One region of the Pseudomonas sp. HP_01 genome, then DNA from elsewhere that is predicted to be linked to it. Evidence: predicted binding sites of a transcription regulator. Region 1 holds the regulator's gene; each other region holds the start of a gene.

Region 1 (5,836 bases):
GGCGCAGCTTTTCTGCAATGACACAGGCACCTGCCTTGTCGGTTTCCGGGAGCACCACCATGAATTCTTCACCGCCATACCGGGCGGCGAGGTCACCTGGCCTGCGGATGCTGGCGGCGAGCGTCTGGGCGACGCTGCGCAGTGCAACGTCGCCGCCATGATGTCCGTGTCGGTCATTGAAGGCCTTGAAGTGGTCCACATCAATCATCAGTAATGCCAGAGGCCTTCCCGAACGCATGCTTCGCGCCCATTCCTGCTTGAGCACCTGATCCAGCCTGCGCCGGTTGGCCAGACCGGTCAGCCCGTCCGTAGATGCCAGGCCAGCCAGTTCGCGCTCGGCGTTTTGGCGCAGACGCAGCTGACGGCCCAATAGCCAGGACAGCAGCAGAATGCCGATGCAGAGCAGGCCAGTGGCGCCCGCCACCAACATTGCATTGCGCTGCCAGACGGCATAGACGTCGTCCCGCGATTGCGCCACCACCACAATGAGTGGCAGGTCACCGACCCGAGAAAACGTATACAGGCGCTGAACGCCGTCAAGATCGGATACCGCGGTGAAACTGCCATTGACCTCCGACAGCACGCGTTTGAAGTTCTGGCGCATGCTGAAGTCCTGGCCTACATAGGTCCGACCATTGGATTCAGGCTGCCGGGCGAGGAGTATCCCGTTGGCACCTAACAAGTTGATGGTGCTCCCCGGGCCGACGTCCAGCGTGCGAAACAACTGGTCGAAGTAAGTCAGCCTCATGGACGCGCTGGCCACGCCAACGAACCTGCCGTCATTTGAAGGGATGCGGCGGCTGAAACTTATGCACAGGTCTTTGAAGCCCCATCGGGTACGAAACGGTCCGTCGACCAGCAGTGCAAGGGAATTGTTGTCCCGGTGATGCTGGAAACTCGACCTGTCAGAGAAGTTATCCTGACGCGGTGTCAACGAGGTCGAGTCGGCAATGATGCTCCCCGTCTCGTTCAGCAACACCAGATCACCCTTGTAAGGCGCGGCAGTAGCGCGATCAAAGAGTACCAACTGACGCAACTCAGGCGAGATGGTCCCAAGGTCCGGTCTCAGCCATGCAGAGATCAGCCCTTGGAGCGAGGTATCATAAAGTTCGGCATTGCGTTGGACGTCAGCATCGATAAGCTGCACGACGTTGTTCGCCGCACGCACGGAGGCTTCGTTGGCGCTGCCCAGCTCCCTGAACAGCAGCCACGCAACGATTGCCATAATCGCCATGACCGCCAGAACGCTGCCCAGAAGGAGCATCTTCTCGGACCCCGACCTGCTCCTTCGCACAAACGTCCGCGTGAATGACAGTGGCATCGCTCATCTCTGACGGTAATGGACGCGTCGCCCAGGCGTAAGCTTATTCGCCTTCGTCAAACTTGTTGTTGATCAGCTCCACCAGTCCCGCCAGCGCGGCCTCGGCGTCTTCACCTTCGGTAGCCAGATGAATCAGGGTGCCCTTGCCGGCAGCGAGCATCATGACGGCCATGATGCTTTTGCCATCGACCATGGTTTCCGGCGTGCGGCCAACCCTGATCTGACACGGGTACTTGCCGGCGACACCCACGAACTTGGCGGCGGCCCGGGCGTGCAGACCCAGCTTGTTGATGATGGTGATTTCTAGAGCGGGCATCGCGATGGAGGTCCTTTCAGCTTAGGTCGCGGTGGCGGACCTGAACATTCTTGAGCGATTGCTGCAGCACCTGACCCAGACGTTCTGTCAGGTAGACGGAGCGGTGGTGTCCGCCGGTGCAGCCAATGGCGATAGTGACGTAGGCGCGGTTGCTGGCGGCGAAGCGCGGCAACCACTTGTTGAGGTACGCAAAGATGTCCTGGAACATCTCTTCGACGTCCGGCTGAGCTGCAAGGTAATCGGCAACCGGCTTGTCGAGGCCCGACTGCTCGCGCAGCTCCGGTTTCCAGTACGGATTGGGCAGGCAGCGCACGTCGAACACCAGGTCGGCGTCCACGGGCATGCCGCGCTTGAAGCCGAAGGATTCGATGAGGAAGGCGGTGCCCGGCTCGGGTTTGTTCAGCAGGCGCAGTTTAAGAATGTCGCGCAGCTGGTAGAGATTCAGGTGCGTGGTGTCGACCGTCAGATCAGCCAGGTCGATGATCGGACCGAGCAGGGTTTTCTCGTCACGAATCGCCTCGGCCAGCGAGCGTGTTGCCGTGCTCAGCGGGTGACGACGTCGGGTCTCGGAAAAACGCTTGAGCAGGGTTGCTTCATCGGCATCGAGAAACAGCACGTCGCACTGGATATGGCGGGCGCGAACTTCGGCGAGCATGCGCGGGAATCGTGTCAGGTGACTGGGCAGGTTGCGCGCATCAATCGAGACAGCTAATAAAGGCTCAGCCAGCTCGGTGTTGATCAGCGCGCGCTCGGCCAGCTCAGGGAGCAGGCCGGCGGGAAGATTGTCGACACAGTAGAAGCCGCTGTCTTCAAGGACATCGAGGGCCGTGCTCTTGCCGGAGCCGGAGCGGCCGCTGACGATGATCATGCGCATGATCAGTGACCGTTCTGGACGTCGAGCACGACGTTGTAGAGCTCTTCGCCTGTCTTGGCGCCGCGCAGGCGCTTACGCACCTCGGCCTGATCAAGCATGCTGGCGATCTGGCGCAGCAGTTCGAGATGGGCATCGGTGGCCGCTTCCGGGACCAGCAGCACAAAAAGCAGGTCAACCGGTGCGCCGTCAATGGCGTCGAAATCTATGGGTTTCTCGAGATGCAGCACGGCGCTGACGGGCGTTGAACAGCCCTTCAGCCTACAGTGGGGAATGGCGATGCCATTGCCGAATCCGGTAGAACCGAGCTTTTCACGGGCAGTAAGACTTTCAAACATCACCTGCTCATCAAGATCAGGCACCTGCTTGCTGATCACGTTGGCGATCTTTTGGAGTACGGCTTTTTTGCTGCCGCCTGGCACGTTCACGAGGGAACGGCCAGGGGTCAGGATATTTTCAAGTCGGATCATGAGTGGGGAGTGTCAGCGAGCAGTCGCGCCTTGCAGCAGACTTTGCTGTTTTTCCTTATGTTTTTTGAGTTGGCGGTCAAGCTTGTCGGCAAGCAGGTCAATGGCTGCATACATGTCGTCGTGTTCGGCGTTGGCAACCACTTCAGCGCCAGGAACATGCAGGGTGGCTTCGATTTTCTGCTTGAGCTTCTCGACCTCCATCGTGACCTGCACATTCGTGATCTTGTCAAAGTGGCGTTCCAGTCGGGCGAGCTTCTCGCCGATGTAGGTACGCAGAGGTTCGGTCACTTCCAGCTGGTGTCCACTGATGTTGACTTGCATACAGCTTCTCCTTCGTTGCCAGTGCATTAAGAGGCAGGCGTAATGCCTGCCACTGAAACACTTTGACGTGTGGCCTTTACATCAGCCGCTTGCGTTCGCTGGACGGCGAAATCCCAAGGGATTCGCGGTACTTGGCGACTGTGCGACGGGCCACTTGAATGCCTTGTGCTTCCAGTAAACCAGCGATCTTGCTGTCACTCAACGGCTTTTTCTGATTTTCCGCGGCGACCAGTTTTTTGATGATCGCGCGAATCGCCGTGGACGAGCATTCGCCGCCTTCGGAGGTGCTGACGTGGCTGGAAAAGAAATATTTGAGTTCGTAGATCCCGCGCGGGGTGTGCATGAATTTCTGCGTGGTCACCCGGGAAATCGTCGATTCGTGCATGCCGACCGCTTCGGCGATGTCATGCAGAACCAGCGGCTTCATGGCCTCGTCGCCGTACTCGAGGAAGCCGCGCTGGTGTTCGACGATTTGCGTGGCCACCTTCATCAGCGTCTCGTTGCGGCTCTGCAGGCTTTTGATGAACCAGCGGGCTTCCTGCAGTTGATTGCGCATGAAGGTGTTGTCGGCACTGGTATCGGCGCGACGCACGAATCCTGCGTATTGCGGATTGACCCGCAGGCGCGGCACGGATTCCTGGTTCAGCTCCACCAGCCAGCGCTCGTTGTCCTTGCGCACAATGACGTCAGGCACGACGTATTCAGCTTCACTGGACTCGATCTGTGAGCCGGGCCGCGGGTTGAGGCTCTGGACCAGCTCAATGACCTGACGCAGGTCGTCTTCCTTGAGCTTCATGCGGCGCATCAGTTGCGCATAGTCGCGGCTGCCCAGCAGGTCGATGTATTCGCTGACCAGCTTCTGGGCTTCCGCCAGCCACCTGGTTTTGGCCGGCAACTGGCGAAGCTGCAGCAGGAGGCATTCACTCAGGTTGCGAGCGCCGATGCCGGCAGGCTCGAACTGCTGGATGCGGTGCAGAACGGCTTCTATCTCATCCAGCTCGATATCGAGTTCGGGATCGAATGCGTCGAGCAATTCTTCAAGTGTTTCGTCGAGGTAGCCCTGGTTGTTGATGCAGTCGATCAGGGTCACGGCGATCAGGCGATCGGTGTCGGACATCGGCGCCAGGTTGAGCTGCCAGAGCAGGTGGCTTTGCAGGCTCTCGCCAACAGAAGTGCGGGTGGTGAAATCCCACTCGTCATCGTCATTGCTGGGCAGGCTGCTGGCGCTGGTTTGATAGACGTCTTCCCACGCGGTGTCGACGGGCAGCTCGTTGGGGATGCGCTCGTTCCAGTCGCCCTCATCCAGATTGTCGACGGTAGGCGCCGATTCCTGATAGGTGGGCTCCTGAACATCAGCGTTGGGCTTTTGCTCTACGTTATCCGCCAAGGGGTCGGCATTGTCGAAATCGTCGCCTTCCTCCTGCCGTTCCAGCATCGGGTTCGACTCCAGCGCCTCCTGAATCTCCTGTTGGAGATCCAGCGTCGACAGCTGAAGCAAGCGGATTGCCTGTTGCAGCTGAGGCGTCATCGTCAGCTGCTGGCCCATTCTCAAGACTAGCGAAGGTTTCATGGCAGGGCTTAACACCTTATTCGCCGGCGCACTGCGCGCCATTTACTACCAGGGCGCCGATGGCGCCAACTTAAGCAAATTATATGCCTGAAGCTGGAGGGTTTGCCTAGAGTGTGATGACAATTAAAAAACGAGGTCGGCGATAGCGCGCGCTGCGGGGCACCGCACGACCTCATGTCATCACTGCGGTTACAGGCGGAACTCGTGACCCAGATACACTTCCTTGACCAACTGGTTGGCCAGGATGGATTCGGCGTCGCCTTCGGCAATTAGCTGCCCATCGTTGACGATGTAGGCGGTTTCGCAGATATCCAGCGTTTCACGCACGTTGTGGTCGGTGATCAGCACGCCGATCCCTTTGGCCTTGAGGTGGTGAATGATCTGCTTGATGTCGCCTACGGAAATAGGGTCGACACCGGCGAAGGGTTCGTCGAGCAGAATGAATTTCGGCGAAGTGGCGAGGGCGCGTGCGATTTCCACACGGCGACGTTCACCACCCGACAGGCTCATCCCCAGGTTGTCGCGAATGTGGGTGATGTGGAATTCCTGCAGCAGGCTCTCCAGCTCCTTGCGGCGGGCAGCGCGATCGAGCTCGTTGCGGGTCTCCAGGATCGCCATGATGTTGTCCGAGACGGAGAGCTTGCGGAAGATCGATGCTTCCTGTGGCAGGTAGCCAATACCGGCGCGTGCGCGGCCGTGCATCGGCTGGTGGCTGACGTCCTGGTCGTCGATCAGGACGCGACCCTGATCCGCCTGAACCAGGCCGACGATCATGTAGAAGCAGGTGGTCTTGCCGGCGCCGTTGGGGCCGAGCAGGCCGACGATCTGGCCGCTCTCGATGGACAGGCTGACGTCACGTACGACCTGGCGGCTTTTATAGGCCTTGGCCAGGTGTTGGGCTTTCAGCGTTGCCATTACTGGGCCTTCTGCTGGTCGGTTTTCTTTTTCGGCTGGATGACCATGTCGA
Region 2 (5,836 bases), on a different contig from region 1:
TGCCCTGGGCGCTCTGACGCTCGTACTGCTTGGTGCCGCTCTGCCGCTCGCGACGCTTGACCACCACGCGGCTCTTGTCGATGCCGAGCGCCTGGGGAATGGCCGCCAGCGCATCGAACATACGGATCGAGGCCTTTTCCGGATCGATGGACTTCGGCGCCACGTACTCCTGAACGTGGACCCAGTCATGGTACAGGTCGATGGCCATGGCGTACTCGGGCATGTCCGCATCGTAAACGCGGTAGCAATCGATGCCCTCACGCTTGACCCACTTGCCCAGCGCCTTGACGTTTTTCTGCAGGCGATTGGCGAACATCTGTCCGCCTTCGCTCAGGCGCGGTTGCTCAATGACTGGCGCAGGGGCCGGCGTTGGCTTGATCGGGTTGCCATTCTTGTTGTACTGACGCTCTTGCGGCTCGTCCGGTGCCTGATCGTACGCGGCTTGCTCACGCTCGGCCTGACGTTGCTCCGGGGTGCGACGCTCGCCGGTAACGAATTGGTCGGGCAGCACTTTGATCAACAACAGCTTGCACGGCAGTGCGCCGTTCCAGAACGCGTACTGCTTGTGGCTGCGAATGCCCATGCGCTTGCCCAGATCCGGCGCACCGGTGAACACCGCCGCTTCCCAGTTCAGACAGGCCTGACGCAGACGCTCGCCGAGGTTCTGATAGAGGTACAACAGGCTGGCTTCGTCGCCAAGACGCTCGCCGTACGGCGGGTTGCAGATCACCAGACCGGTCTGGTTCTGGTCGGGACGCGGCTCGAAGGTCGCCACTTCACCCTGGTAGATCTTGATCCACTCGCTCAGGCCGGCGCGTTCGACGTTGTTGCGGCCTGGCTGAATCAGCCGCGGATCGGCCTCATAACCGCGAATCCACAGCGGCGGCTTGGCCAGACCCGCTTGGGCGCGTTCCAGCGCTTCGTCATGCAGCTTGCGCCAGATCGCCGGCACGTGACCCAGCCACGCCGAGAAACCCCAGCGCTCGCGCTTGAGGTTGGGCGCAATGTCAGCGGCGATCATCGCCGCTTCGACCAGGAAGGTGCCGACGCCACACATCGGGTCAGCCAGCGCGCCGCCTTCAGCGGCAATGCGTGGCCAGCCGGAGCGGATCAGAATGGCGGCGGCCAGGTTTTCCTTGAGCGGCGCGGCGCCCTGCTGCAGACGGTAGCCGCGCTGGTGCAGGCTGTGGCCGGACAGGTCCAGGGACAGAATCGCTTCGCCCCGGTCCAGCCGCAGGTGCACGCGCAGGTCCGGGTTGAGCTTGTCCACCGAAGGGCGGACGCCGTCCGCGGTGCGCAGGCGGTCAACAATGCCGTCCTTGACCTTCAAGGCGCCGAAATGGGTGTTGTCGATGCCGGAACCATGACCGCTGAACTCCACGGCCAGCGTACCTTCCGCTTCCAGATGGTCAGCCCACTCGATGTCGTGCACGCCGTGGTAGAGGTCCTCGGCGTCCTTCATCGGGAAACGCTTGAGCACCAGCAGCACCCGGTTGGCAAGCCGCGACCACAGACACAGCCGGTAGGCGGTTTCCATGTCGGCGGTGCCGCGGATGGCGGAAGTGTGTTCGCGGGTTTCCTCGAGACCGAGGGCGGTGGCTTCCTCAGCCAGCAGGCCTTCGAGGCCTTTCGGGCAGGTGAGGAAAAGTTCGTAACGGTCCGACATGAGTATTCCAGAGCCTAAGGCTATAGCGGCCGGACAACGCATTGTCCGGCCCGATTCCAACAGACGCCTTTCAAGGAGGACGCCTGCGCGGCACACAGTTTGTGCCTATCCTTCGCACCGATACATTTCGAGTGCGACGGTCCGCCAGCACATGGGTGCCGACGTTTTGGTGTTAAAAAAATACTATTCAGCACGACGGCGGCTGCAATAAAAAGTCACATCGCTGACCCTTCGTCGTTTTTCCGCTGACTGCAAACAGCCAGCACTCTCAACTGCGAAACACTTGCACTGCCACCGGAAAGCCCCGGTTAGAAGGGGTTCCCTCAAAAAACTCTTGTCAAACGAGTGGCTGCTTATGGTCGTAATGCCTGAATGGTTACGTTCTTATGACAAAACGATCATTCACAGCGCATCTTTCATTGGTTAGAAATCACCCAAGGTCATCGCCGCAACGGCGGTGGCATCAAGCCCGCGACGCCGGCAGCGGGCCGCTAACGGCAGAAGATTTTCTGCCGGACCTCAACCTGAGGTCTCCAGGGACATTACAGTCAACAAACGAGGGCAACACCCTATGAGAAGACTTAAGCGTGATCCGATGGAAAGAGCATTTTCGCGCGGATACCAGTACGGCGTATCCGGTAAATCCCGTGAGCTTTGCCCATTTACTCTACCGTCAGTGCGTCAAGCCTGGATCAACGGCTGGCGAGAAGGACGCGGCGACAACTGGGACGGTATGACCGGCACTGCGGGCATTCACAGACTCAACGAACTTCACGCGGTCGGCTGACGCAACCCTCACGTTACAGCCTGACCTAAAGCTTCTTCGACATTCTTGACCGCTTCACCATTACCACGCACGCCCCACCCGGGCGGCGGGCTCAAGCCCAAGAGGGGTTCCAGTCGGAACCCCTCTTTTCGTCCGGATGAAGCGGGATGGATCAGCGGGACATCGAAGCGATCGCGTCCACCGACTGGCGAATCAACGCCGGCCCCTTGTAGATGAAGCCCGAATAAATCTGCACCAGACTCGCCCCTGCCGCGATCTTGTCCGCTGCGTGCCGGCCTTCGGTAATGCCGCCGGCCGCAATGATCGGCAAGCGCCCGCCCAATTCACCGGCCAGCACTTTGACAATGTGCGTGCTCTGCTCGCGGACCGGCGCACCCGACAGGCCGCCTGCTTCGTCGCCGTGGGGCAACCCTTCGACGCCCTGACGGCTCAGGGTGGTGTTGGTCGCGATCACCGCGTCCATGCCCGATTCCAGCAACGCGCCGGCAACCAGTACGGTCTCTTCGTCGCTCATGTCCGGGGCAATCTTGATCGCCAGCGGTACGCGCTTGCCGTGAATCAGGGTCAAGGCTTCCTGGCGCAAGCGCAGGGCTTCAAGCAATTGCTTGAGCGAGTCGCCGAATTGCAGGCTGCGCAGGCCCGGCGTGTTCGGCGAGCTGACGTTGACAGTGATGTAACTGGCGTGGGCGTACACCTTGTCCAGGCAGATGAGGTAGTCATCAACGGCGCGCTCCACCGGCGTATCGGCGTTCTTGCCGATGTTGATGCCCAGCACGCCTTTGTACTGCGCGGCCTGCACCCGGCTGACCAGATTGTCGACACCCAGGTTGTTGAAGCCCATACGGTTGATGATGGCTTCGGCGCGGGGCAGACGGAAAATGCGCGGTTTCGGATTGCCCGGTTGCGGGCGCGGCGTGACGGTGCCGATCTCCACGAAACCGAAGCCCAGCTGCGAGAAGCCGTCGATGGCCGCACCGTTTTTGTCCAGCCCCGCCGCCAGCCCGACCGGGTTGGGGAAGCGCAGGCCCATGACAGTCACCGGCAGCTGCATCGGCGCCTTGTTGAACAGGCCGTTGAGCCCCAGACGCCCGCCCGCTCCGATCAGGTCGATGGACAGATCGTGGGAAGCTTCCGGGGAGAGTTTGAACAGTAACTGGCGGGCCAGGTTATACATGGGCGGGCGCGGCTCGATTGCGGCTGGGATCAGCGGCGGATTATAAACGCCGGTACGGGTGAAGCGCGAGGCATGTCGCGAACTTTGCTGACTGCGCTGCTCGCCGCTGGCATATCGCTTGCTTTAAATCCTGTATCGACTCGATCCAATGGCGGAGCGAGACACTGGACAATGACGTCGCTGTCGACCCGTTTCAATCGGGGCGAGGCGGCGTTTTTTTTGGACGACCGGCAGCGTTGAAAGACGCATCGGCCTCCACGCGGAATTGCAATCATGACTGACTCGCTCACTCCCTCACTGGCCTGGGTCAACGGCAGCGATGCACCGGAACTGACCAGCGTCGACCTCGGTTTTATGGCGCTCACCGACAGCGCCTCGCTCATCGTTGCCGCGACCCAGGGCTTCGCCCAGCCTTATGGCCTGCACATCAATCTGCACCGCCAGTCCTCGTGGGCGAACCTGCGCGACAAACTGGTCAGCGGCGAACTGCATGCCGCTCACAGCCTTTACGGGCTGGTCTACGCCGTGCAACTGGGGCTGGCCGGGCCGGCGAAGCACATGGCAGTGCTGATGGGGCTGAACCAGAACGGCCAGAGCATCAACCTGTCCCGGTCGCTGCAGCAGGCGGGCGTGACCACTCCTGATGCACTTGATCGGCGCACGCACCAAAGCGACTCAAAACTGACCTTCGCCCAGACCTTTCCCACCGGCAACCACGCCCTGTGGCTTTATTACTGGCTCGCGAGCCAGGGCATTCACCCGTTACGCGACGTCGACAGCGTGGTGGTGCCGCCGCCGCAGATGGTCGAGCACTTGCAGGCCGGGCGCATCGACGGCTTTTGCGTCGGCGAGCCGTGGGGTGCCAGCGCGGTTCAGCAGAATCTGGGCTTCACCCTGGCGACGTCCCAGGCCATCTGGCCGGATCACCCGGAAAAGGTGTTGGCTTGCAGCGCGGAATTCGCCGAGCAGTACCCGAACACGGCGCGCGCGCTGGTGATGGCCGTGCTTGAAGCCAGTCGCTTCATCGAAGAAAGTGCTGACAACCGCCGAAGTACCGCGCAGTTGCTCAGCGCCGCCGAATACGTCAATGCCCCCGTCGGCGCTATCGAATCGCGGCTACTGGGCGAGTACGACGACGGGCTCGGCAACCGGTGGCACGACCACCACGCCATCCGCTTCCATGGTGACGGCCAGGTGAACATGCCTTGGCTGTCCGACGGCATGTGGTTCATGACCCAGTTCCGCCGTTGGGGTTTGCTGCGCGAAGACCCGGATTACCTCGGCGTGGCCCGCAGCGTCCAGCAACTGGGCCTGTACCGCGAGGCCGCCGAGGCACTGGGCATTGCCGTGCCGCCCTCGCCCATGCGCAGCAGCCAGTTGATCGACGGCAAGATCTGGGACGGCAGCGACCCGGCGCGTTACGCCCGCAGCTTCAAGCTGCACGCGCTGGCCGATGCGGCCCTCGTTCATGCTGATCGCTGAGGAGACGCCAAGATGCTGCGAATCCTGCTGATCAACGACACCCCTAAAAAGGTCGGTCGCCTGAAAGCGGCGCTGACCGAAGCCGGTTTCGAGGTGATCGACGAATCCGGGCTGATCATCGACCTCCCCGCCCGGGTTCAGGCCGTGCGCCCGGACGTGATCCTCATCGACACCGAATCACCGGGGCGGGATGTGCTGGAGCAAGTGGTGCTGGTGACTCGCGATCTGCCACGGCCGATCGTGATGTTCACCGATGAGCACGACCCCGGGGTGATGCGCCAGGCGATCAAGTCAGGGGTCAGCGCCTACATCGTCGAAGGCATTCACGCGCAACGCCTGCAGCCGATTCTGGACGTCGCCATGGCCCGCTTCGAAAGCGATCAGGACCTGCGCGCGCAGCTGCACGCCCGCGATCAGCAACTGGCCGAACGCAAGCGCATCGAGACGGCGAAAGGCCTGTTGATGAAGATGAAGCAGTGCAACGAGGAGGAGGCCTACACGCTGATGCGCCGCCAGGCCATGAGCCGGCAGCAGAAGCTGATTCAGGTGGCGGAACAGATTATTGCCATGAGTGAGTTGCTGGGCTAAGCGCATTCAGGTCCGTACGACCTCGGCGTGAATGGCTAGACCCACTCTCTCTGTAGAGACCGGCTTTGGGTAGGCCGAAAGTTGGATGCCTTACCAAGGTCCACTGTAGGAGCGCGCTTGCCCGCGAACGCGGTGTGCC
Region 3 (5,836 bases), on a different contig from region 1:
CGCCACGCCGCATGCCGCGCACCGGGCAGGCATCCAGATAATCCAGGCCGACCGCCAGCTTGAGATGCCGCTCCGGAATCGCCAACTGATTGGTCACGTCGAAGCTGTACCAAGCGTCATCAATCCAGGCTTCTGCCCACGCATGGCTGGACAGATGTTCGCTGCTGTCGCTGTAGAGATAACCCGACACATAGCGCGCCGGCACCCCCAGACTGCGGGCGCAGGCCAGAAACGCGTGCGTGTGATCCTGACAAACGCCCGCGCGGTTGGCGAACGCCTGGGCGGCGCTGGTATCCACCGCCGTCGCGCCGGGCGTGTAAGTGATGTGCTCGTTAAGCGCATGCATCATATCGATCAACGCGGTGCGGTCGGTGCGCTTCTGGGTCTGCGCGACGGCGAAGGCGCGAATCGCTTCGTCAGCTTCGGTCAGGCGGGTGAAGCGCAGGAACGGCAGCGAGGACTGGCTCTCATGTTCCGACTCGCGCTTCTCGTCGATCTCGACCTGACCACGTGCACCAATCACGATGGCTTCGTGGGGTTCGTCGAGGGTCAGCACGTGGAGAATATTGCCGAAGGGGTCGATCTGCGCCCGGACCGGCCGCGGCAATGCCAACTGCCAGCTCAGCACCTGCTGGCGCTCACTGTCGTGGGGGGTCAGACGCAAATACTGGATGCTGGCGCGGACCTGATCGTCGTAGTGATAAGTGGTCTCGTGGCTAATTGAGAGTCTCATGCAGCCTCCAGGTAAGAAGTGTGAATGACGCTACCCAGTTGGGCCAGAAGTGGAATGAATTCGTTCAACCACTCATGCAGGCCTTCATCGAGAATTTCGTCGATGCCGGTGTAGCGCAGACGAGCGTCCAGCTCGGCGGCCAGACGCTGGGCGGGACGGCCATTGGCCCCGGGCAGACTGGCGAGAATGATGTCCAGCTCCTCCAGACACGCACGCAATGAGCGCGGAATGTCCGCACGCAACAGCAGCAATTCAGCGACCTGACGGGCACCCGGTGCATCGCGATAGACTTCCGTGTACGCCTCGAATGAGGACAATGCGCGTAACAGCGCACTCCATTGGTAATAGCCGGCGGCGGAACTGTCTGCCGCCGCGTTGGCGGACGGGCCGCGCAATTCGAGCATTTCATAGCGCGCATCGAGCATGCGCAGGGTGTTGTCGGCGCGCTCGATGAACGTGCCCAGACGAATGAAACGGAACGCGTCGTTGCGCATGATGGTGCCGTAGGTTGCGCCGCGGAACAGATGCGAACGCTCCTTCACCCACTCGCAGAAACGGCTCATGCCATAACGACTCAAACCCTGTTCGGCGATGCCGCGAATTTCCAGGTAAGTGGCGTTGATGTTTTCCCACATGTCCGCAGTAATACGCCCACGCACCGCATGGGCACTGGCCCGCGCCGCGCCCAGGCAGCTGAAGATACTCGCCGGGTTTTCGGCGTCCAGTGCGAAAAAGTGCAGCAAGCGCTCGGCATGCAGGTCGCCGTGGCGCTCCAGGTAATCGTCCAGCGTTCCGGTGATCAGCAGTGGCATGGCGATTTCATTGAGGCCATCCCCGCGTCCGTCCTGTGGCATCAGCGACAGCGAGTAACTGACGTCGAGCATCCGCGCGAGGTTTTCGGCGCGCTCCAGGTACCGCGACATCCAATATAAATCCGAGGCAGTTCTACTTAGCATTGGCAGGCATCCTTAATCCTCGACCACCCAGGTGTCTTTGGTGCCGCCACCCTGCGACGAGTTCACCACCAGCGAACCTTCGCGCAGGGCAACGCGCGTGAGACCACCGGGCACTACACGGGTTTCGCGGCCAGCCAGGACGAACGGGCGAAGGTCGATGTGGCGCGGGGCGATGCCGTTCTCGACGAAGGTCGGACAGGTCGACAGGCACAAGGTCGGTTGCGCGATATACGCGTGGGGCTTGGCTTTGAGGCGCGCCCGGAATGACTCGATTTCGGCAGCGGTGGCTGCGGGGCCCACGAGCATGCCGTAACCGCCGGAGCCCTGGGTTTCCTTGACCACCAGGTCGCCCAGATTGGCGAGCACGTGAGACAACTCTTCGGGCTTGCGGCACTGCCAGGTCGGCACGTTCTTGAGGATCGGCTCTTCGTCGAGGTAGAAACGGATCATGTCGGTGACAAACGGGTAGACCGACTTGTCGTCCGCCACGCCGGTCCCGATGGCATTGGCCAGCACCACATTGCCCGAACGGTACGCGGCCAGCAGACCCGGCACGCCGAGCATCGAATCCGGATTGAACGCCAACGGATCGAGGAACGCGTCATCCAGCCTGCGGTAAATCACGTCGACCGCTTTCGGGCCATCCGTGGTGCGCATGAACACGCGGTCATCGCGCACGAACAAGTCAGCGCCTTCCACCAGTTCGACCCCCATTTCCCGGGCCAGAAACGCATGCTCGAAAAACGCACTGTTAAAGCGCCCGGGTGTCAGCACAACGACGCTCGGGTTATCCAGCGGGCTCGAGCTTTTCAGGGTGTCCAGCAACAGGTTCGGGTAGTGATCGATCGGCGCGATGCGTTGCGCGGCGAACAGCTCGGGGAACAGCCGCATCATCATCTTGCGGTCTTCGAGCATGTAGCTGACGCCGCTTGGCGTGCGCAGATTGTCTTCGAGCACGTAATACGTGCCGTCGCCGTCACGCACCAGATCGACGCCGGAGATGTGCGAATACAGATCGCGATGCAGATTCAGGCCCTGCATCGCCAGCTGGTATTGCTCGTTGGCGAGGACCTGTTCGGCAGGAATGATCCCGGCCTTGATGATGCGCTGATCGTGGTAGAGGTCAGCGAGAAACATGTTCAGCGCCTTGACGCGCTGAATGCAGCCGCGCTCAACCACCCGCCACTCGCTGGCCGGGATGCTGCGCGGAATCGTATCGAAGGGGATCAGCCGCTCGGTGCCCTGCTCGTCGCCGTACAGCGTGAACGTGATCCCGGCGCGATGAAACAAAAGATCGGCCTCACGCCGGCGCTGAGCGAGCAACTCAGGCGGCGCTTCGCCCAACCAGCGGGCGAATTCCCGATAATGCGGACGAACTATGCCGCCCGCATCGTACATCTCGTCATAAAAGGTGCGGATCATGCCGTACTCCTTGTCACCATGGACACCAGAACCTTCGCAAGGCCCGTGCCATCGGCATAAACGCTTTATTATCAATGGGTTGAATTAAACAGCCACAGCGTCCGCACCATTCCTGTGCACGATGCGCCCTAACCCGTTGCCCGACGCCTCATGGCGAAGCGTCGTTCATTTGAAAATCTATCGCAGGCATAGCCAGAGTTCATTTCCGCGCGTGACAGGCGCCGAGCATAATCGCCCCATACCGCAGACCAACCCGCCGGATCTCACAAGGCGATTGGCTCAATACCCGATTGGCAACGCCACCCGATATTCCCTTTCCGCCGCTCCCAAGAGAGCGGCTTTTTTTTGCCTGCGATTCAGTTGGGTGCATCTCCCGCCCCAAATTTTGTTGCAGAGGCGGGAGACAGTCTTCAGCGATCAGCGCCTCCCTTCGGCGCAGAAATGTCGATCAAGCCAAGTCAGTGCAGACGCTTGAGCACTTGTTTGACGCCCCAGCCTTCAACCTCCCCGTCCAGACCGAAAATCGCGGTCTGGAAATCCTGCTCGAAGTCGCCTATCCCGTCGTAGGTCGCGTACATCAACTTGCTCAGTTCCAGGTGCCAGGCACCGTCTTCCAGTGCATTTAGCTGGACATTGACTGACTCGCCGCGAAATTTTTCCGCAGCCTGACGCGCCCGGTCCTCATCCGGAAAGGTGGCATAGAACTCAATGGGGTGAATGCGTGCGAAGTCGAAACCGCCTTCTTTCATGCAGCGCAGAACATGGCTGCTGACGTCTTCTTGATAGGCTGTGCTCATGAAACGTCCTCCTATGCAACGATAGATAGAGTTTCAACTATCCCGAAACACCCCTCGATGGCGAGGCGTGTAGCGGCAGGTCATCTGCCGCCCGGGACTCAAGCATGTCGCTGACAAGGCCGGTGCGTTTTACAAAACGGGCGTACGTACGCGAGCTGACTCGGGTAGATGCTTCACCGACCTCACTGGCAGAGTACGCCGATTGATAGTGCGTTGCCAATTAGCAGGATGGCGGGAAATCCAGGCTTTTTAAGGCGCCTCGACGATGGAAATGATCTGTACCGCGTTCTGCTCTTTGAGTGTCTTCACGGTGGGCTCGGCAGTGCGACCCTCGAGGTCGATCAGATCAAGATCACTGGCGACCGGAAACAGGATCGGACGGATTCGCTGCGCAGCCTCTTCATCACTGGGACGGTGATCGGATTCAAGATCGAGGGTTTGCTGCACACCGTCTTTGTCCAGAAACGAAATAGTCCACACTTTCATCAATCTCTCCTCAGTAAGGGCCTGACAGCGGCCTAGTGATCTTGACCCTTGCAGCGCAACGACGTTCAACCGGAATCGTCAGCACACAGCTGACGTTCGCAGCCTGAAGCCATGAATCCGCAGGCAAAAAAAAACGCCCCGGTCTCGGGGCGTTTTTCATCAGGCTGCGGTCATTGTGGCTTGGCGTCTTTGACTCCTGCCGTGTTGTCCAGCAGGCTTTTGGTTGCGGTCTGCAGGAAGCTGTCGAGCTTCTTGCGCAACTCGGCGACGTCCGGCGCGTTCGGCATCAGCTCGGCGTGGGGCTTGGTGCCCAACGCGTAGCTGTACACCTTCGGCTCCATGTCCTTGGGTTCGATCAGGATCCGGTCGCCGGTGACCAGCGCCACGGTCTGCTCGCTGCCCGATGGCTTGATCACACCAAAGCCTTCGTCTCCCGCTGGCAGATTGAGCAAGTCGCGACCCCAGCACTGATGCACGGTGTCACCACCCAGGCGGCCCATGATGGTCGGCACGATATCGATCTGCGTGCCGACGATGCTGCTGCGCTTGCCGAACTTGTCTTGCAGGCCCGGGGCGATCATCAGCATCGGCACGTTGAAGCGGCCCAGGTCCATTTCGGTGATCTGCTCGTTATTGGGGAAGCCATGGTCACCGACGACCACAAACAGCGTGTCCTTGTAGTACGGCTCTTTCTTGGCCTTCTCGAAGAACTGACCCAGCGCCCAATCCGAATAACGCATGGCGGTAAGGTGTTCATCCAGCGTGCCATGCCCGGTCACGCGCTCGACCGGCAGATTCGCCGGCAGTGCGTACGGCGTGTGGTTGGACAGGGTTTGCAGCAAGGCATAGAACGGCTTGCCTTTGGCTTCGCGGGCTTTCAGCTCTTCGGCGCCACGGTCGAACATGTCCTGGTCGGACACGCCCCAGGTCGGGTCCGAAAACACGGGATTGACGAAGTCATTGCGGCCAATGAAGTTGGTCATGCCCTGGTTGCTGAAGAAGCCCGACTGGTTGTCCCAGGCGAAGTCACCGTTGTAGACATACACGTCGTCGTACTTGCGCGCGCTGAGCAGCTGCGGCAGACCGGACAACTTGTGGCTGCCTTCCGGCGTCTGCATCAGGTACTCAAAGCCCGGCAGGTTCGGAAAGCAGGCCATGGTCGCGAACATGCCCTGGTGGGTGTGCGTGCCGTTGGAGAAGAAACGATCGAACAGCAGACCTTCCTGGGACAGTTTGTCGAAGTAAGGCGTAATGTTCGATTCATCGCCCAGCGCACCCACCGAATGGCCGGCGAAGCTTTCCATCAGGATCACGACGACGTTCTTGATCGGCAGCGTGTTGGCCGCTGGCGGTGTGAAATCCCGACGCACAGCGGCTTTGTCTGGATCGACCAGCTTGTCGTTGTCCGTCAGCAGCATGTTGCGGACGATCTGCTGGGCTTC
Region 4 (5,836 bases), on a different contig from region 1:
AAGCCTTCGCGACGCATGGTTTCGATCAGTACGGACAAGTGCAGCTCACCACGGCCCGAGACCTTGAACTTGTCAGCGGTGTCGCCTTCTTCAACGCGCAGAGCAACGTTGTACAGCAGCTCTTTGTCCAGACGTTCCTTGATGTTACGGGACGTCACGAACTTGCCTTCTTTACCGCAGAACGGCGAGTCGTTGACCTGGAAGGTCATCGAAACGGTTGGTTCGTCAACGGTCAACGGCACCATGGCTTCCACGTTCAGCGGATCGCACAGGGTGTCGGAAATGAACAGCGAGTCCATGCCGCTGATGCAGACGATGTCACCGGCTGCTGCTTCATCGACGTCGATGCGGTGCAGACCGTGGTGACCCATCAGCTTCAGGATACGGCCGTTGCGACGCTTGCCGTCAGCACCGATCGCGACAACCGGAGTGTTCGGCTTGACGCGGCCACGAGCGATACGGCCAACGCCGATAACACCCAGGAAGCTGTTGTAGTCCAGTGCAGAAATCTGCATCTGGAACGCACCGTCACGGTCAACCTTTGGCGCAGGCACGTTGTCGACGATCGACTGGTACAGCGGGGTCATGTCTTCAGCCATGTCGGTGTGTTCCAGACCGGCGATGCCGTTCAGGGCCGAGGCGTAGACGACTTTGAAGTCCAGCTGTTCTTCGGTGGCACCGAGGTTGTCGAACAGGTCGAAGATCTGGTCCAGAACCCAATCCGGACGCGCGCCTGGACGGTCAACCTTGTTGATGACCACGATTGGACGCAGGCCGGCTTCGAACGCCTTCTTGGTCACGAAACGGGTTTGCGGCATAGGGCCGTCTTGAGCGTCGACCAGCAGCAGAACGGAGTCAACCATCGACATCACGCGCTCTACTTCACCACCGAAGTCGGCGTGGCCCGGGGTGTCAACGATGTTGATGTGGTAGCCATTCCAGTTGATCGCGGTGTTCTTCGCGAGAATGGTAATACCGCGTTCTTTCTCCTGGTCGTTGGAGTCCATCACGCGTTCGTCGTTGAGCTCGTTGCGCTCAAGGGTGCCGGACTGGCGCAGAAGCTTGTCAACGAGGGTAGTTTTACCGTGGTCAACGTGAGCAATGATGGCGATGTTGCGTAGATTTTCGATCACTTGTGTATCTCGATCAGAGGATTCGGTCAGCTGCCTGATTGCAGGCAGCTATGAACGGTGGAGCCGGCGAAAGCCGTTACGGCTGACGACTGGTGTCGGGGGGCCGGTGACGCAAGCCACAGGCAAACAGCCCCGGGCACTTAGCTCGGTCGATAAACGCGCACATTGGCATGCCCCTCACTGAGCAGATGATGAGCATGCAGGCGACTCATGACGCCTTTGTCGCAATAGAGCAGGTACTGGCGCGTGTCATCCAGTTCCTTGAAACGGCTGTTCAATGCAAAGAACGGCAGCGTTTGTACTTCAACGCCAGCCAGATCCAGCGGACGGTCTTCAGCGTCATCCGGGTGACGGATGTCGATGACCACTTGCCCGGCCAGCGCCTGACTGACTTCTTCAATCTGAATGTCCTGGCCCAATTCCTCGATCACACGATCGATCGGTACCAGACGAGCGTTTTCCAGCGCACGTTCGAGCACGGACATGTCGAACGATTTTTCTTCGTGCTCGACCCGGTTGCGCTTGGCGGCGGTCTTCGGGTTCACCGAAATCACACCGCAGTATTCGGGCATGTGCCGGGCAAAATCGCCGGTGCCGATCTGATCGGCCAGGTCGATGATGTCCTGTTTGTGACTGGCGATCAGCGGTCGCAGGACCAGCTTCTCTGTCACGCAATCAATCACCGACAGGTTGGGCAGCGTCTGGCTGGATACCTGGGAAATCGCCTCGCCGGTGACCAGCGCGTCGATTTCCAGCCGGTCGGCAATATTGGTCGCAGCGCGCAACATCATACGCTTCAATACTACGCCCATATGACTGTTATCGACTTTTCCGAGAATTTCTCCCAGAACTTCCTCGAACGGTACGCTGACGAACAGCACTCGCTGAGAGCTGCCGTACTTCTTCCAGATGAAGTGCGCGACTTCCATCACGCCCAGCTCGTGGGCACGTCCGCCCAGATTGAAGAAGCAGAAATGGCTCATCAGGCCACGGCGCATGATCTGGTAAGCGGCCACGGTTGAGTCAAAGCCACCGGACATCAGGATCAGGGTCTGTTCAAGCGAACCCAGCGGATAACCGCCCATGCCGTTGTGCTGGCTGTGGATCACGAACAGACGCTGGTCCCGAATTTCGATTCTGACTTCGACTTCCGGCGCCTTCAGCGAAATACCGGCGGCGTTGCACTCACGGCGCAGCTTACTGCCGACGTACTTCTCGACGTCCATGGAGCTGAAGTCATGATGACCTGCGCGCTTGCAGCGCACCCCGAATACCTTGCCGGGGATCGCATCGCCGAAGTGCAGTTTGCACTTCTCGTAGATGTCATCCATGTCGCCCAGCGGATACTGGTCAACCTGCAGAAAGTGCGTGATGCCGGGCATGCAGCTCAGCCGCTCGGTCATCTCGCGCAGGACTTTGGCATCCTCGACCTTTGTTTCGACCTCAAGGTTGTCCCACACGCCATCCACCACCAACGCCGGGTCCAGATCGCGGAGCACCGTACGGATGTTCTTGGCCAGCTGTTTGATGAAGCGCTTGCGCACAGGCCGGCTTTTGATAGTGATTTCTGGGAAGACTTTGACGATTAATTTCATGAAAACAGCGCGCTAGGTCCCGGTCGAAAATGGGGGGCGCGGATTATAGCGGAAATTGCTCAAGGTTTAACCAGTTATCGTACAGTCAATCGTCCACGCACCAAAACGGCCCTGTATACAATTACTTAGCACCACAACGGTGCGCACGTTTTCGAATATGCGACGTTTAACGCGCTAAAAGACTGGTATTCCCGCGGAAAACCCAACACAGGGCACTGGCATGCAAATTGCTCCCTTGTGAGGCAGGTTGCCTTGGTCGAGTATCGCGCCCGGCATCACCCAAATTGAAGGGCCCACTACTACTCAGGCCCTAATCCACCCCGGAGGACAACATGTCGAAGTCGGTTCAACTCATCAAAGATCATGACGTTAAGTGGATTGATCTGCGCTTCACGGACACCAAAGGCACTCAGCACCACGTGACCATGCCGGCCCGCGATGCGCTGGAAGACGACTTCTTCGAAGTCGGCAAAATGTTCGACGGTTCCTCCATCTCGGGCTGGAAAGGCATCGAAGCCTCCGACATGATCCTGCTGCCGGACGACGAAACCGCCGTCCTGGATCCGTTCACCGAAGAGCCTACCCTGATCCTGGTTTGCGACATCATCGAACCTTCGACTATGCAGGGCTACGATCGCGACCCACGCGCCATCGCTCACCGCGCCGAGGAATACCTGAAGTCGACCGGTATCGGTGACACCGTATTCGCCGGCCCTGAGCCAGAATTCTTCATCTTCGACGAAGTGAAATTCAAGTCCGACATCTCCGGCTCCATGTTCAAGATCTACTCAGAACAAGGTTCTTGGATGTCCGACGCGGACATCGAAGGCGGTAACAAGGGCCACCGTCCAGGCATCAAGGGCGGCTACTTCCCGGTTCCGCCATTCGACCACGACCACGAAATCCGCACCGCAATGTGCAACGCTCTGGAAGAAATGGGCCAGGTCGTCGAAGTTCACCACCACGAAGTGGCAACCGCTGGCCAGAACGAGATCGGCGTGAAATTCAACACGCTGGTTAAAAAGGCTGACGAAGTTCAGACCCTGAAATACGTCGTGCACAACGTTGCCGACGCTTACGGCCGCACCGCTACCTTCATGCCAAAGCCTCTGTACGGCGATAACGGTTCGGGTATGCACGTTCACATGTCCATCTCCAAAGATGGCAAGAACACCTTCGCAGGCGAAGGTTATGCCGGCCTGTCCGACACCGCTCTGTACTTCATCGGCGGCATCATCAAGCACGGCAAGGCACTGAACGGCTTCACCAACCCGGCAACCAACTCGTACAAGCGTCTGGTTCCAGGTTTCGAAGCGCCGGTCATGCTGGCCTACTCGGCCCGTAACCGTTCGGCATCGATCCGTATTCCTTACGTCAACAGCCCTAAAGGCCGTCGTATCGAAGCACGTTTCCCGGACCCGGCAGCCAACCCGTACCTGGCGTTCGCTGCCCTGTTGATGGCTGGCCTGGATGGCATCCAGAACAAGATCCACCCTGGCGATGCTGCTGACAAAAACCTGTATGACCTGCCGCCTGAAGAGGCGAAAGAGATCCCACAAGTTTGCGGCAGCCTGAAAGAAGCCCTGGAAGAGCTGGATAAAGGCCGTGCGTTCCTGACCAAAGGCGGCGTATTCAGTGACGACTTCATCGACGCTTACATCGCGTTGAAATCCGAAGAAGAGATCAAAGTGCGCACCTTCGTACACCCACTGGAATACGAGCTGTACTACAGCTGCTGATCCAGTCGCGCCGGCGTAAGCTGCGTGAACAAGAGGCCTCCTTCGGGAGGCCTTTTTTGTTGCTGGCCGGGCATTGCTCGGTCGCTATAAATATGTACCGCAGATGGGAATGACGCTTCCGGCAACCTTGTGTTTTCTGCTTTTCAACAAGCACAAGGATTTCATCCATGTTCAACATCACCCCCGCTTGCCTGCTGCTGGCGATGATCGCCCTTGGCGGATGCACCACTGCGCAAACGTCCAACTCCACTCCAGTCTCAACGGTCGAATCCACCGTGCTGCTCAAAAGCTCAAATTCCTGGGACGGAACAGCCTATGACGCCTACCCCGTCGGCAAGCCTGAGCTGACCGTCCTCAACATCAAGATCCCCGCGAACACCGCACTCAAATGGCACGAGCACCCGATGCCCAATGCGGCCTATGTCGTTTCCGGCAATCTCACGGTCGAAACCCGCGAAGGCGGCAAGTCGATTCTGCTCAAGCCAGGCGATGTGCTGCCTGAAATGATCAACAGGCAGCATCGGGGCCTTACGGGAGACACCGCCGTGGAGCTCGTCGTTTTTTACGCCGGAACACCGGGAATGCCACTTTCTACCAGCCAAAGTGATAAACAGTGATCGCTCGGTCATACGTGAGGACATAACAATGCTTAAACAGCTCCAATTCGCTGCCTTAGCCTGCGGCCTGGTGTCAACCGGCCTTCACGCGGCGCCTGCCCAGCAGCCCCCTGCGCAACTTCAGCCGCTTATTGCGGCCATGGAGCAGCGGCTGGAAATCGCCAATGACGTAGCACGCAGCAAATGGCACAGCGGCAAGCCGGTGCAGGACAGTGAGCGCGAGCGTCAGGTGATTCAGAACGCCGAATCACGTGCGGGTGAATTCAAGCTGGCGGCCGACGACGTACGCGCTTTCATGACCGCCCAGATGGAAGCCAACAAGATGGTGCAATACGCGCGCATTGAGCAGTGGCGTGAAAGCGGCCACTCCCCGGAGACGCCCGATTCCAGTCTCACCGATGGCATCCGGGGTCGGCTGGATACGCTGCTGCCGGTATTAATGCAGAGTTACTCGGCGTTCCAGCCTTACCGCAGCGATGCTAAATGCCCAGCCTGGGTGCAGTCGGAGATCCACCGACAGGCAAGTGATCCCGTCATCGTGACCGCACTGCAAAGAGCGGCAGGCGACCTCTGCCGGACCACGGCAAGCCAGTGAGCAAGCGCGCAGATCCGCTTCTCAACTGACACCGTCGATCAGTATTCCTCTATGCTGACCCACGCCGAGCGATGCATTGAGCGCGGCACCATTGTGGGTTGTCCTGATCGCTGCACTGGAGTGTTCATGCGTCAATGTCTCGCCCTTCTGTTGCTGG

What was found. The regulator sigma-54, encoded in region 1, starts transcription at its own class of promoters, with help from an activator protein. The targets are predictions, from matches to a motif close to ANTGGCATNNANNTTGCTNT.
Region 2: ACYAR8_RS21060 (CmpA/NrtA family ABC transporter substrate-binding protein) is a predicted target of sigma-54. The motif match lies at 3,733-3,752, and genes of this name have one in related genera.
Region 3: ACYAR8_RS19830 (circularly permuted type 2 ATP-grasp protein) is a predicted target of sigma-54. The motif match lies at 3,145-3,164, and genes of this name have one in related genera.
Region 4: glnA (glutamate--ammonia ligase) is a predicted target of sigma-54. The motif match lies at 2,943-2,962, and genes of this name have one in related genera.

Annotation. Positions count from the first base shown of each region.
Region 1 is NZ_JBTOPV010000033.1:6,912-12,747, forward strand. It holds gene ACYAR8_RS17270 (sensor domain-containing diguanylate cyclase) at 1-1,264, opposite strand, end outside; gene ACYAR8_RS17275 (HPr family phosphocarrier protein) at 1,365-1,637, opposite strand; gene rapZ (RNase adapter RapZ) at 1,654-2,511, opposite strand; gene ptsN (PTS IIA-like nitrogen regulatory protein PtsN) at 2,514-2,978, opposite strand; gene hpf (ribosome hibernation-promoting factor, HPF/YfiA family) at 2,991-3,299, opposite strand; gene ACYAR8_RS17295 (RNA polymerase factor sigma-54) at 3,376-4,869, opposite strand; gene lptB (LPS export ABC transporter ATP-binding protein) at 5,059-5,784, opposite strand; gene lptA (lipopolysaccharide transport periplasmic protein LptA) at 5,784-5,836, opposite strand, start outside.
Region 2 is NZ_JBTOPV010000046.1:85-5,920, reverse strand. It holds gene rlmKL (bifunctional 23S rRNA (guanine(2069)-N(7))-methyltransferase RlmK/23S rRNA (guanine(2445)-N(2))-methyltransferase RlmL) at 1-1,666, opposite strand, end outside; gene rmf (ribosome modulation factor) at 2,238-2,453, shown strand; gene ACYAR8_RS21065 (quinone-dependent dihydroorotate dehydrogenase) at 2,605-3,627, opposite strand; gene ACYAR8_RS21060 (CmpA/NrtA family ABC transporter substrate-binding protein) at 3,901-5,109, shown strand; gene ACYAR8_RS21055 (ANTAR domain-containing response regulator) at 5,122-5,697, shown strand.
Region 3 is NZ_JBTOPV010000043.1:13,780-19,615, reverse strand. It holds gene ACYAR8_RS19840 (transglutaminase family protein) at 1-733, opposite strand, end outside; gene ACYAR8_RS19835 (alpha-E domain-containing protein) at 730-1,689, opposite strand; gene ACYAR8_RS19830 (circularly permuted type 2 ATP-grasp protein) at 1,702-3,111, opposite strand; gene ACYAR8_RS19825 (ribonuclease E inhibitor RraB) at 3,570-3,908, opposite strand; gene ACYAR8_RS19820 (hypothetical protein) at 4,158-4,394, opposite strand; gene ACYAR8_RS19815 (LTA synthase family protein) at 4,565-5,836, opposite strand, start outside.
Region 4 is NZ_JBTOPV010000009.1:85,968-91,803, reverse strand. It holds gene typA (translational GTPase TypA) at 1-1,133, opposite strand, end outside; gene thiI (tRNA uracil 4-sulfurtransferase ThiI) at 1,274-2,728, opposite strand; gene glnA (glutamate--ammonia ligase) at 3,061-4,467, shown strand; gene ACYAR8_RS07390 (cupin domain-containing protein) at 4,635-5,084, shown strand; gene ACYAR8_RS07385 (chorismate mutase) at 5,113-5,679, shown strand; gene ACYAR8_RS07380 (DUF4124 domain-containing protein) at 5,806-5,836, shown strand, end outside.